3 regions of the Paenibacillus sp. LX16 genome follow, and region 3 is predicted to be linked to each of the others. Evidence: riboswitches for the same ligand, from Rfam matches in the RefSeq annotation. Region 3 holds a riboswitch; each other region holds the start of a gene.
What was found. A riboswitch is a leader RNA that binds a small molecule or an ion and turns the genes downstream of it on or off. The one in region 3 is predicted to bind glycine.
Positions count from the first base shown of each region.

Region 1: another riboswitch for glycine. It lies ahead of gcvT (glycine cleavage system aminomethyltransferase GcvT); the one in region 3 lies ahead of T3H97_RS19970 (alanine/glycine:cation symporter family protein).
Region 2: another riboswitch for glycine. It lies ahead of sdaAB (L-serine ammonia-lyase, iron-sulfur-dependent subunit beta); the one in region 3 lies ahead of T3H97_RS19970 (alanine/glycine:cation symporter family protein).

Region 1 covers NZ_CP141152.1:4,297,024-4,300,301, forward strand. Annotated here, with positions in the region: gene gcvH (glycine cleavage system protein GcvH) at 330-722, opposite strand; glycine riboswitch at 1,117-1,216, shown strand; gene gcvT (glycine cleavage system aminomethyltransferase GcvT) at 1,393-2,493, shown strand; gene gcvPA (aminomethyl-transferring glycine dehydrogenase subunit GcvPA) at 2,620-3,278, shown strand, end outside.
Region 2 covers NZ_CP141152.1:438,748-442,025, forward strand. Annotated here, with positions in the region: gene T3H97_RS01975 (Ig-like domain-containing protein) at 1-264, shown strand, start outside; gene sdaAA (L-serine ammonia-lyase, iron-sulfur-dependent, subunit alpha) at 336-1,235, opposite strand; gene sdaAB (L-serine ammonia-lyase, iron-sulfur-dependent subunit beta) at 1,225-1,914, opposite strand; glycine riboswitch at 2,126-2,241, opposite strand; gene T3H97_RS01990 (DUF6359 domain-containing protein) at 2,579-3,278, shown strand, end outside.
Region 3 covers NZ_CP141152.1:4,469,751-4,473,028, reverse strand. Annotated here, with positions in the region: gene T3H97_RS19975 (glycoside hydrolase family 1 protein) at 1-631, shown strand, start outside; glycine riboswitch at 799-875, shown strand; glycine riboswitch at 894-988, shown strand; gene T3H97_RS19970 (alanine/glycine:cation symporter family protein) at 1,148-2,566, shown strand; gene T3H97_RS19965 (iron-containing alcohol dehydrogenase) at 2,624-3,278, opposite strand, start outside.

The sequences.
Region 1 (3,278 bases), 170 kb from region 3:
CATGAACGTTGATGACAACATTTAAATTTAAATTATCCGGGAAGGTATTATACCTGCATAATTCTTCTTAATATGACCTGTAGCTATAGAAATTAGTCGAAAAAACAGGGATTTAAATCTGCACAAACTTATAGGGAACCACCTTCTGTGCCAGAGTAAAACACGTAATTACGCTTCCAAAATGACAACAAAAAAATAGCCGCTATGGCAGATCATAGCGACTATTTTATACAAAAAACGAGCGAACTAACGATGCTCTTATTCAATTGAAAATCAATATAAAAAATTCAGAATAACACGCTCTTTTTTCATGCTGTATTGCCCCATTATTACTCCGAAATCAACTTCTCATACTGATCCGCAGACAGTAGCTTGCCCAATGTTTCCTCCACATCTTTGCCCATCTCTACTTCGATCATCCAACCTTTTTCATAGGGAGATTCATTTACTAGTTCAGGCGTACTTTCCAGCGCTTCATTCACCTTTAATACGTTTCCCGTCACCGGAGCAAAAAGGTCGGATACCGTCTTCACCGATTCAATCGTACCGATCTCCGCTCCCTGCTCAATCGTTACTCCCACCTCAGGTAATTCTACAAAAACAATATCACCCAGTTGATGCTGTGCAAAGTCCGTAATACCAACCCGCACCGTCCCATTCTCTGTACGCTGAACCCACTCATGTTCGTCTGTATACCAAAGTTGCTGCTTCACTTCACCCATCCTGTTCCCCTCACTTCCATATGAATAAAATCGCTTTTGCTCACCTGTATTAGACAGGTTAAGATTATGACAACAAGAACACTCATGTCAATAATACTAACAAAAATACTTCATATCACCTCATATAGCGTACTATATAAAAATATGATAGCTTATAACAAACGCTTACATATCCTTATTTATATATTAAATGTTTTTTCTATTGTTTTCGATGACATTTTTATTGACATTTTGAATGAATTTGCGTATTAATGGGTTATAGCAAATACTTTGGGAAACACCCCGACAACTGCAAACGCGGATGAACGCAGAGGGAGAGACTGCCAAAAAGATTCGCATAGCTGTTGCCGCTTGTGAGACAGTTGTGCACGCGAATCGGATCAAGTTGTTATCTGCACAGCCAGGTAATATACCGCAGATCCCGAAGGTAGCGCCGAAGGAGTAAGCCTGCATTTGCAGGTGAATCTCTCAGGCAAAAGGACCTCTGCCGGACGCATCTCTGGAGAGCATTCGCTATTGGAGCGGATCACCCAAGAGGAAACCCGGTACATACCGGGGTAACTTTCTGGTATCAAGGACAGAGCTGAAAAAAGAGTATAGACTGCTGTCTATACGTTTTTTTCGGCCTGTCTTTTTTGTTTAGCCGATCACACCGGATAGGAGTGGAAAAATGACTAATTTGCGAAGAACACCGCTATATTCGTCCTACGGGACGCAGTCTGGGGTTCGTTGTATTGACTTTGGCGGCTGGGAGCTCCCCGTTCAGTTTAGCGGCATTCAAAAGGAGCATGAGGCCGTCCGCCAACGTGCGGGTTTATTCGATGTATCGCATATGGGCGAGTTTTTGGTTGAAGGCAAAGAGGCCGAAGCTTTTCTGCAAAGGGTGACCACGAATGATGTCAGCCAGTTGGAAGCAGGTCAGGCACAATATTCACTCCTGTGTTACCCCGATGGAGGTGTAGTAGACGACCTACTTGTTTACTGCAAAGGACCAGAACGCTACATGCTCGTAGTGAACGCCTCTAACATCGATAAGGATTGGGATTGGCTCATTCGCCATATGCCTGCATCCGTTCACATGGAGAATGTGTCTGATGCGATAGCATTGCTGGCGTTGCAAGGACCAGAAGCAGTACGAATTGCCGCAGCCGTGGCAGATACGGACATTACGAATCTGGCATCTTTCCGCTTCCATGAGGACGTGCCATTGTTCGGAGCAAAAGCTCTCGTCTCACGAACCGGATATACGGGCGAAGACGGTTTTGAATTTTACGTACCTGCCGCGGAAGCACCAGCCGTATGGGAGAGTTTGCTTCGTTTCGGTGAGTCGTATGGGCTGATTCCCGCTGGACTTGGTGCTCGGGATACCCTACGCTTTGAGGCACGGTTGCCGCTGTACGGACAGGAGTTATCTGCCACGATTTCACCACTTGAAGCCGGTCTAGGGTACTTCGTCAAGCTGAATAAAGGAGATTTTATCGGTAGAGAAGCACTGCAACGTCAGAAAGATCAAGGGATTCCTCGCAAATTGATCGGGCTGGAAATGATTGATCGCGGTATCCCACGCGCCCATTATCCGGTATTCGCAGAAGGACAACGCATCGGTGAGGTCACAACGGGAACTCAGTCGCCCACCTTGAAGCGTAATCTGGGCCTCGCCTTGGTGGACAGTCGTTTTAGCGTCCTCTCCACACCGCTGGAGGTTGAGATTCGTGGCAAACGCCTGCGTGCCGAGGTGGTGGCAGCACCCTTTTATAAACGCCCGCGCTGATCTTAAACTCTCTTCATTTCAATAAAGCAAACATGTCAGATATGAACTTCCGGGTTTCTCATCTCACACTTTTTTATTAGCTAATTTACGATTTAAAATTTTGCTTTTCGAAAGGAGCCAGAACCTATGAAGCAGCATCGTTATCTCCCTATGACTGAGCAGGATCAAACCGAAATGCTACGTGTGGTCGGTGTATCATCCATTGATGATTTGTTCAGTGACATTCCAGAGGCCATTCGATATCAAGGGGAACTCCCTCTTTCTTCTCGACTCGATGAGAAAGCCTTGACCCGCCACTTGGCCGAGCTGGCCAGACACAACGCCAATACAGACACACATGCCAGCTTCCTTGGCGCAGGAATTTATGATCATCATATTCCGTCCGTCATCCAGCACATCACTTCACGCTCGGAATTCTATACAGCCTACACCCCCTATCAGCCGGAAGTAAGCCAAGGCGAGCTACAAGCCATTTTCGAATTTCAGTCGTATATTTGCGAATTGACGGGCATGGCTGTAGCTAATGCCAGCATGTACGACGGAGCGACTGCACTGGCGGAAGCGGGCTCACTGTCCGCCGCAGCTACCCGCCGTAAACAGCTTATCGTATCGAGGTCCGTCCATCCAGAGGCACGTCAGGTATTGGCAGCCTATGCACGCGGATTGGATTTGGACATCGTGGAGATCGGCTGTTCGGACGGCGTAACGGATGCTGATGCGTTAGCGGCGGCCGTATCGGAACAGACCGCGGCTGTTTTGGTCCAAAGCCCCAACTTTTTTGGAGC
Region 2 (3,278 bases), 1.8 Mb from region 3:
GTGGATGTTGATACGCTTAAATACCTGCAAACAGACGAAGTTGCTTTGAATTTGAAGGCAGGACAGCTGGCTAAAGTTACGGCTACAGCCACGTATAAGGATGAGTCGGAGAAGGATGTTTCCAAACCGGCTGTATGGTCCTCGTCCAGAATTATTGTTGCGACCGTCAAAGACGGTAACATTAAGGCACAGGGCAAGGGCAAAGCTGTAATTACTGTGAAATATGCAGGGAAAATGACGAAGGTACAGGTAACCGTTCAGTAAAAAAGAGAGCAAGCATACGTCCAAGGACGACATGCTTGCTCTTTTATTTTAAGGAGGCTACCGCTTATAAATCATGACTTATCCTTCTTGGTCGGTGTGTTGCGTGTAAGTGATTCGGTCAAACGCTTGCCAGTCGGCGTCTGGGCCAACCCGCCTTTGGCGGTCTCGCGATGCTTCGACGGCATCGCACTGCCGACTTCAAGCATTACGTCAATGACTTCGTCAGACGGAATAGCGCTGCGCACACCCGCCAAAGCCATGTCCGCTGCGGCAAGCGCAGTCACGGCTCCCAGCCCGTTGCGCACGATGCACGGAATCTCCACGAGTCCGGCGACGGGGTCACAAATCAGGCCGAGCGTGTTCTTAAGAGCGAGGCCCACGGCGTGAACAGCCTGTTCAGGCGTACCACCGCGCAACTCGACCATAGCACCAGCGGCCATCCCGATAGCTGAGCCAATCTCAGCCTGACACCCTCCCTCCGCGCCAGAAATGAATGAGTTGTTGGCGATCACGTAGCCAATGGCTCCAGCGGCGAATAGGCCGTGCACCATATGCTCATCATCCCAGCCGAACCGCTCCTGCGCACTGATGAATACACCAGGGATAACCCCACATGAGCCTGCGGTAGGCGTGGCGACAATGCGACCCATGGATGCATTAACCTCCGACACAGAGAGGGCATAAGCCATGGCGAGCGCGGAGGCATCACCGGAGCAGGTTTCCCCTGCCCGCAGATACTCCGCTAGGCGCTTGCCATCACCGCCCGTCAATCCACTGCGGGATACGGTGTCTTGTGTCTGACCGCGATGAACGGCTTCCTTCATGACTTCATAATAATCAGACATTTGGCGAAAGACTTCTTCCTCCGTTGTATTCGTTTCTTGTACCTGCTCTTCAATCATCAAGCGGCCAATCGTGGTGGATTCTTCAGCGCATAAAGCGCTGATTTCATGCAGATGGCTAAACCGCATCGGATTCAGCTCCTTTTTTCAAATTAATCATCTTAATTTCATACATATGAGGTAAAGAACGCAGTTCCGCAATCAGTTCAGCTGGAGCAGAACTGTCCGTTTCAATGGCGGTGAGTGCTTCACCATCCCGGCCTTTGCGATCTACGTGCATATAGGCAATGTTAATGTGAGCCAAGCCCAGCGCTGAAGTTATCGCGCCCAATGTACCGGGCTTATCTGAGTGGAGAAGCACCAGCGTAGGCAGTTCCCCGGTCAGATTGACCCGGAATTCGTTGAGCTGCTGGACATGGATGCTGCCGCCGCCGATGGAGGAGCCCAACAGTGTGCGCTGATCCTCGCCCTTCCACAGCTCGAAACGGACAGTGTTCGGATGAGGGGCGGGGAGTCCGCTGACGGCGAATTCCACGGCCATCCCGGCTTGTTCGGCCCATTGCTCGGCATCGGGAATCCGGTGATCGTCCGTATCGTAATTAAGCAGTCCTGCGATGAGCGCCAGATCTGTACCGTGTCCTTTATACGTATCAGCAAAGGAGCCGTATAATGTCATGCGGGCACGGTCAGGCTGCGCCCCGAGCCAGTGCCGGGCAACGCGTGCGAGTCGCACCGCGCCTGCGGTGTGTGAACTGGAAGGTCCGGTCATGGCCGGGCCGATAATAGAAAATACATCTTTGAAACGCATGGTGTGGCCCCCTGTATGTTCTAATACCATACTATATGGTATCTCCGCGTCTTTGCGCGGTTATGACGGTTCCTAATGCTGACGCACAATGTGAGCACAAAAAAGGACAGGATAAGGAAGTTTCCCTTATCTCTGTCCTCGTTACCTGAGAGTTTCGTGCGGTGTTCTTACCGCCTTACCCCTTGGGTGGCTTGCGCTCTCTCCAGAGTTGCGTCAGATGACGATACATGGACCTGAGAGATTATCCGCCAGCCGGGTGCTGGCGTCTTGCTCCTTCGGTGCCGCCAGAGTGTAGGCTCCCTGGACAGACTCTCCCGTCATCTTCATTCGCGTATACCGTTCTACATGTCTTTCTTAGGGTAATGTATGCCGTGCTCGGTGTCAATCACAGGGTTCAATTTTTACATAAACGAGGATTTTGCAAAAACCCAATAAGCGACTTCTAATGAACAATATATAGATCGAAATGGCCTAGTTCGTCTAGATATTGCGCTTTGGAGCGACTGGAATCGAATTTTGCAAAATCCTGAAACAGGTGCGTTTCCAATAAAAAAGATTAAAATTTACATAATTATGGATGAAATCAGGAAGGAATTAGAAGATTGGCGGCTAATCTGATAAAGGACAAGTACATTTATGGAAAACATAGGAGGGATATTGACGTATGGTAAAAGGCTTGCGGTTCACAGGTTCACGCTTAAAAGGGATACTACATCTAGCAGCAATCGTATCACTGCTGATCGGGATCTTCGTTCCATTCGGTCAGGTCAAGGCAGAGGGAGCATTGACAGTAGCCGAAGCACTTCAGGGCCAAAGCAGTGGAGGTACGGTGACGGTGGAAGGCTACATCGTCGGACATGCTACCGGATCGAAAACGGCTAACTTTTCTTCTCCGTTCGCGAATGATTTTAACGTACTGATTGCCGACCAAGCAAATGAACGTAATACGTCTAATCTATTGGATGTACAGCTGACTTCAGCGTACAGAGGGCAATATGGGTTATCAGGCCATCCTGAGCTGATCGGCAGCAAAATTCGTGTGACGGGTACACTCGGCGCCTACAATAATTTTGGCGGAGTAAAAAGCCCAAGCGCTGTTGAACTGGTGAGCGGAAGCGAGCCGGGGGAACCAGGTGAACCTGGCAACCCGGGTCAACCCGGTACTACACTGCCGGATGGAAAAGGCAAAAAGGTGCTGTTCGATAATACGCACGCACAGACCGCTGGTGCAGCAGATTGGGTCATTGAAGGCGCCTTCTCCGACTTTGCCAATGGACTGCGTAATGTAGGCTTTACGGTAGACCAATTGAATCGTCCCATTCCTTTTACTTATGGAGAGCAGGCCATAACATATGACAAGTTGC
Region 3 (3,278 bases):
CTTTACGGATGTGCATGCCCGTGGGGAATACTCCAACTACATGAATCGTTATTTTGAAGAAAATAATGTTGTGATACAGACAGAACCAGGCGATGCCGAAATATTGAAAAATAACACGGTCGATTTTATCTCATTCAGCTACTATATGACCTTGACCGTATCTGCAGGTCCAGAAGGCGAGAAAGCAGCAGGAAACCTGATTGGCGGCGTGAAAAATCCGTATCTTCAGTCCTCCGACTGGGGATGGCAGATCGATCCGATCGGCCTGCGTATTACGCTGAATACGTTTTATGACCGCTATCAAAAGCCGCTGTTCATCGTGGAAAATGGCTTGGGTGCATATGATAAGGTGGAAGAAGACGGCTCTGTGCATGACACGTATCGCATTGATTACTTGCGTCAGCATATTGCCCAAATGAAGGAAGCGATTGCAGACGGTGTTGATCTGATTGGTTACACCAGCTGGGGCCCTATCGACCTTGTGAGCATGTCTACTTCCGAAATGTCCAAGCGCTACGGATTTATTTACGTCGATCTGGATGATGACGGTAACGGAACGCTCAAACGCTCCAAAAAAGACTCCTTTAACTGGTATAAAAATGTGATAGCAACCAATGGTGAAGAATTGTAATTCCATATCATCTCGGGCGGGTATAGCAGAGGACATCCTAAGGATGCAATCTGCTGTACCCGCTTTTTTGATAGAATAATAATAGTATTTCAGAGGGCTTCACAAACTTTTCACTTGTAATAAGCTGAAAGTTTTCTGTATAATAAATAAAAATTTCATATGTCTGGTTGATGTTTGCGGGAGATGGAACGAAAGTTCCGACCGAAGGGGCAAAACTCTCAGGTGCTTAGGCTGATTACAGCAACAAGCGGGGACCGTAAACGGACAGAACTCTGGAGAGACCCTTAATTGGGCGCCGAAGGTGCACCGCAGAGAACATCTGCTTAAACTCTCAGGCAAAAGGACAGAGACGCGAATAACCTGTGACAGGGAATGCCCTAGGCTTTTTTATAAGCTATTAGAGGCAGAAACCTGCGCAAGATGGTTGTATTTTTTCGTGCCTTTAACCTCTCCAGGAGTCGAATCAGCGGATTTGACTCTTTTTTGTTTTCTAATATGCTGGAGGAGCGGGTTGAAATGAATTTGGTACATGTGTTAGAAGCGATTAGTAGCTGGATATGGGGGGCGCCTCTCATCATTCTTGTCATGGGAACGGGGTTGTGGCTGACCATACGTTTGAAGATGCTGCAGGTATTCCGCCTGCCCCTGGCGATCAAGCTGATCGGTAAGGCCCCGAATGAAGGCAGCGGGGATGTAAGTAGTTTTGCGGCTTTGAGTACAGCGTTGGCGGCTACAGTTGGCACAGGAAGTATTGTCGGCGTAGCGACAGCCATTAAGCTGGGCGGGCCGGGTGCCTTGTTCTGGATGGTCGTTGCAGCCTTTTTTGGGATGGCGACGAAATATGCGGAAGGTGTACTTGCGGTAAAATACCGGGTGAAGGATCGGAATGGACAATTTTCCGGCGGCCCGATGTATTATATTGAGAAAGGTCTGGGACGCCGTTTTAAACCGCTGGCGATGCTGTTTGCTTTTTCGGGCATGCTGGTAGCGTTGTTCGGGATTGGAACGTTTCCGCAGGTCAAAGCGATTGTATCTTCGACTGAAAACAGTTTTGGTGTTCCGCCCATTGTAACGGCACTGATTATTGCTATCCTCACAGGACTGGTTACTATTGGAGGACTCAAAAGTATTGCCAAGGTATCGACGAAGGTCGTTCCTTTTAAAACAGGCTTGTACGTACTGATTTGTCTCATCGTACTGATTCGGTTTGCTGACCAACTTCCTGCCGCAATCGCGCTGGTGCTCCATTCGGCATTTTCAACTACATCTGCAACAGGCGGGTTTGCCGGAGCTACGATTATGCTGGCGATGCGAAGTGGGGTAGCCAGAGGTATTTTTGCCAATGAGGCCGGATTGGGGAGCGCACCGATTGCAGCCGCAGCTGCCAAAACCAAATGGCCTGCGGAGCAAGGGCTAATTTCCATGACAGGCGTGTTTATTGATACAATGGTTATTTGTGTGATGACCGGGTTGACGCTACTGGTTAGCGGTGTGTGGAGCGGGCCTACCGATGCGGGCCTGATGACTCAGCAAGCATTTTCCAGCGCATTCCCGCTGGGGGCAGAACTGCTTACAATCATTCTGATTATGTTCGCGTTCACCACTATGCTCGGCTGGAATTATTACGGGGAACGCTGTGTCGAATATTTGCTTGGGGTTAAGTGGATTAAGCCATACCGTTATCTGTTCATCGTACTGGTTGCTGGGGGCGCGTTCATTAAACTGGATGCGATTTGGCTACTGGCAGATATCTTTAACGCAATGATGGCTTTCCCGAACCTGATTGCACTGCTCGGCTTGTCAGGCATTGTAGTTGCAGAAACCAGAACCTATATGGACTCCCTGTATCCTAATAAGAAAAAGGGCATTCTTACAGGTACCAATGTAGGGGCTGCTATCCAAGTAGAAGAAAAAGGACAAACGGTTAATTCATAAATACTAAAAGGGAGTGTCTTCAGCCATCACAGGCTTGAGGACACTCCCTTTTGAATGTTATAACGATGCACGCAAAATAGCTAAAATATCTTCCTGATTCAGCTTTTGATAATTACCGAAACCTCCATGCTCCATTTCACGGGATGCAATGGTTGCGATTTTCTCCAATTGCTCATCATTAATATTGTAATCGGCCAGTGTGGAAGGGGCACCGAGACTTGTCCAGAATGCACTTAGACGATCAATACCTTCCAGGGCGATTTCTCTATCTGTTTTACCTACGGTGTCTAAGTCAAACATGCTGAGCATCAGCCGTTTCATGCGTGCAGCATCCTGATCCACCGTATGTCTCATCCAGTTGGGGAATAGGATCGCCAGACCGCCAGCATGAGGAATATCATATACAGCAGATAATGCATGTTCAATCGTATGCGAAGCCCAGTCCCCGAAGTAGCCCATTTGCAGTGTTCCGTTAAGAGCAATCGTTCCGGCATATAAAATCGTTTCGCGATGCTCGTAGTTGTGCAAATCCTCCAACAGCTTAGGTGCAGTTTCGATTACGGTTTGCAGCACGGAAAAGCACATACGATCTTGCAACGGTGTATTTTTTACATTGTGAAAATACTGTTCAAATACATGGCTCATCATATCCACCATGCCATATACCGTCTGATCACGTGGCACAGAGAAGGTGTTTTTTGGGTCCAGAATC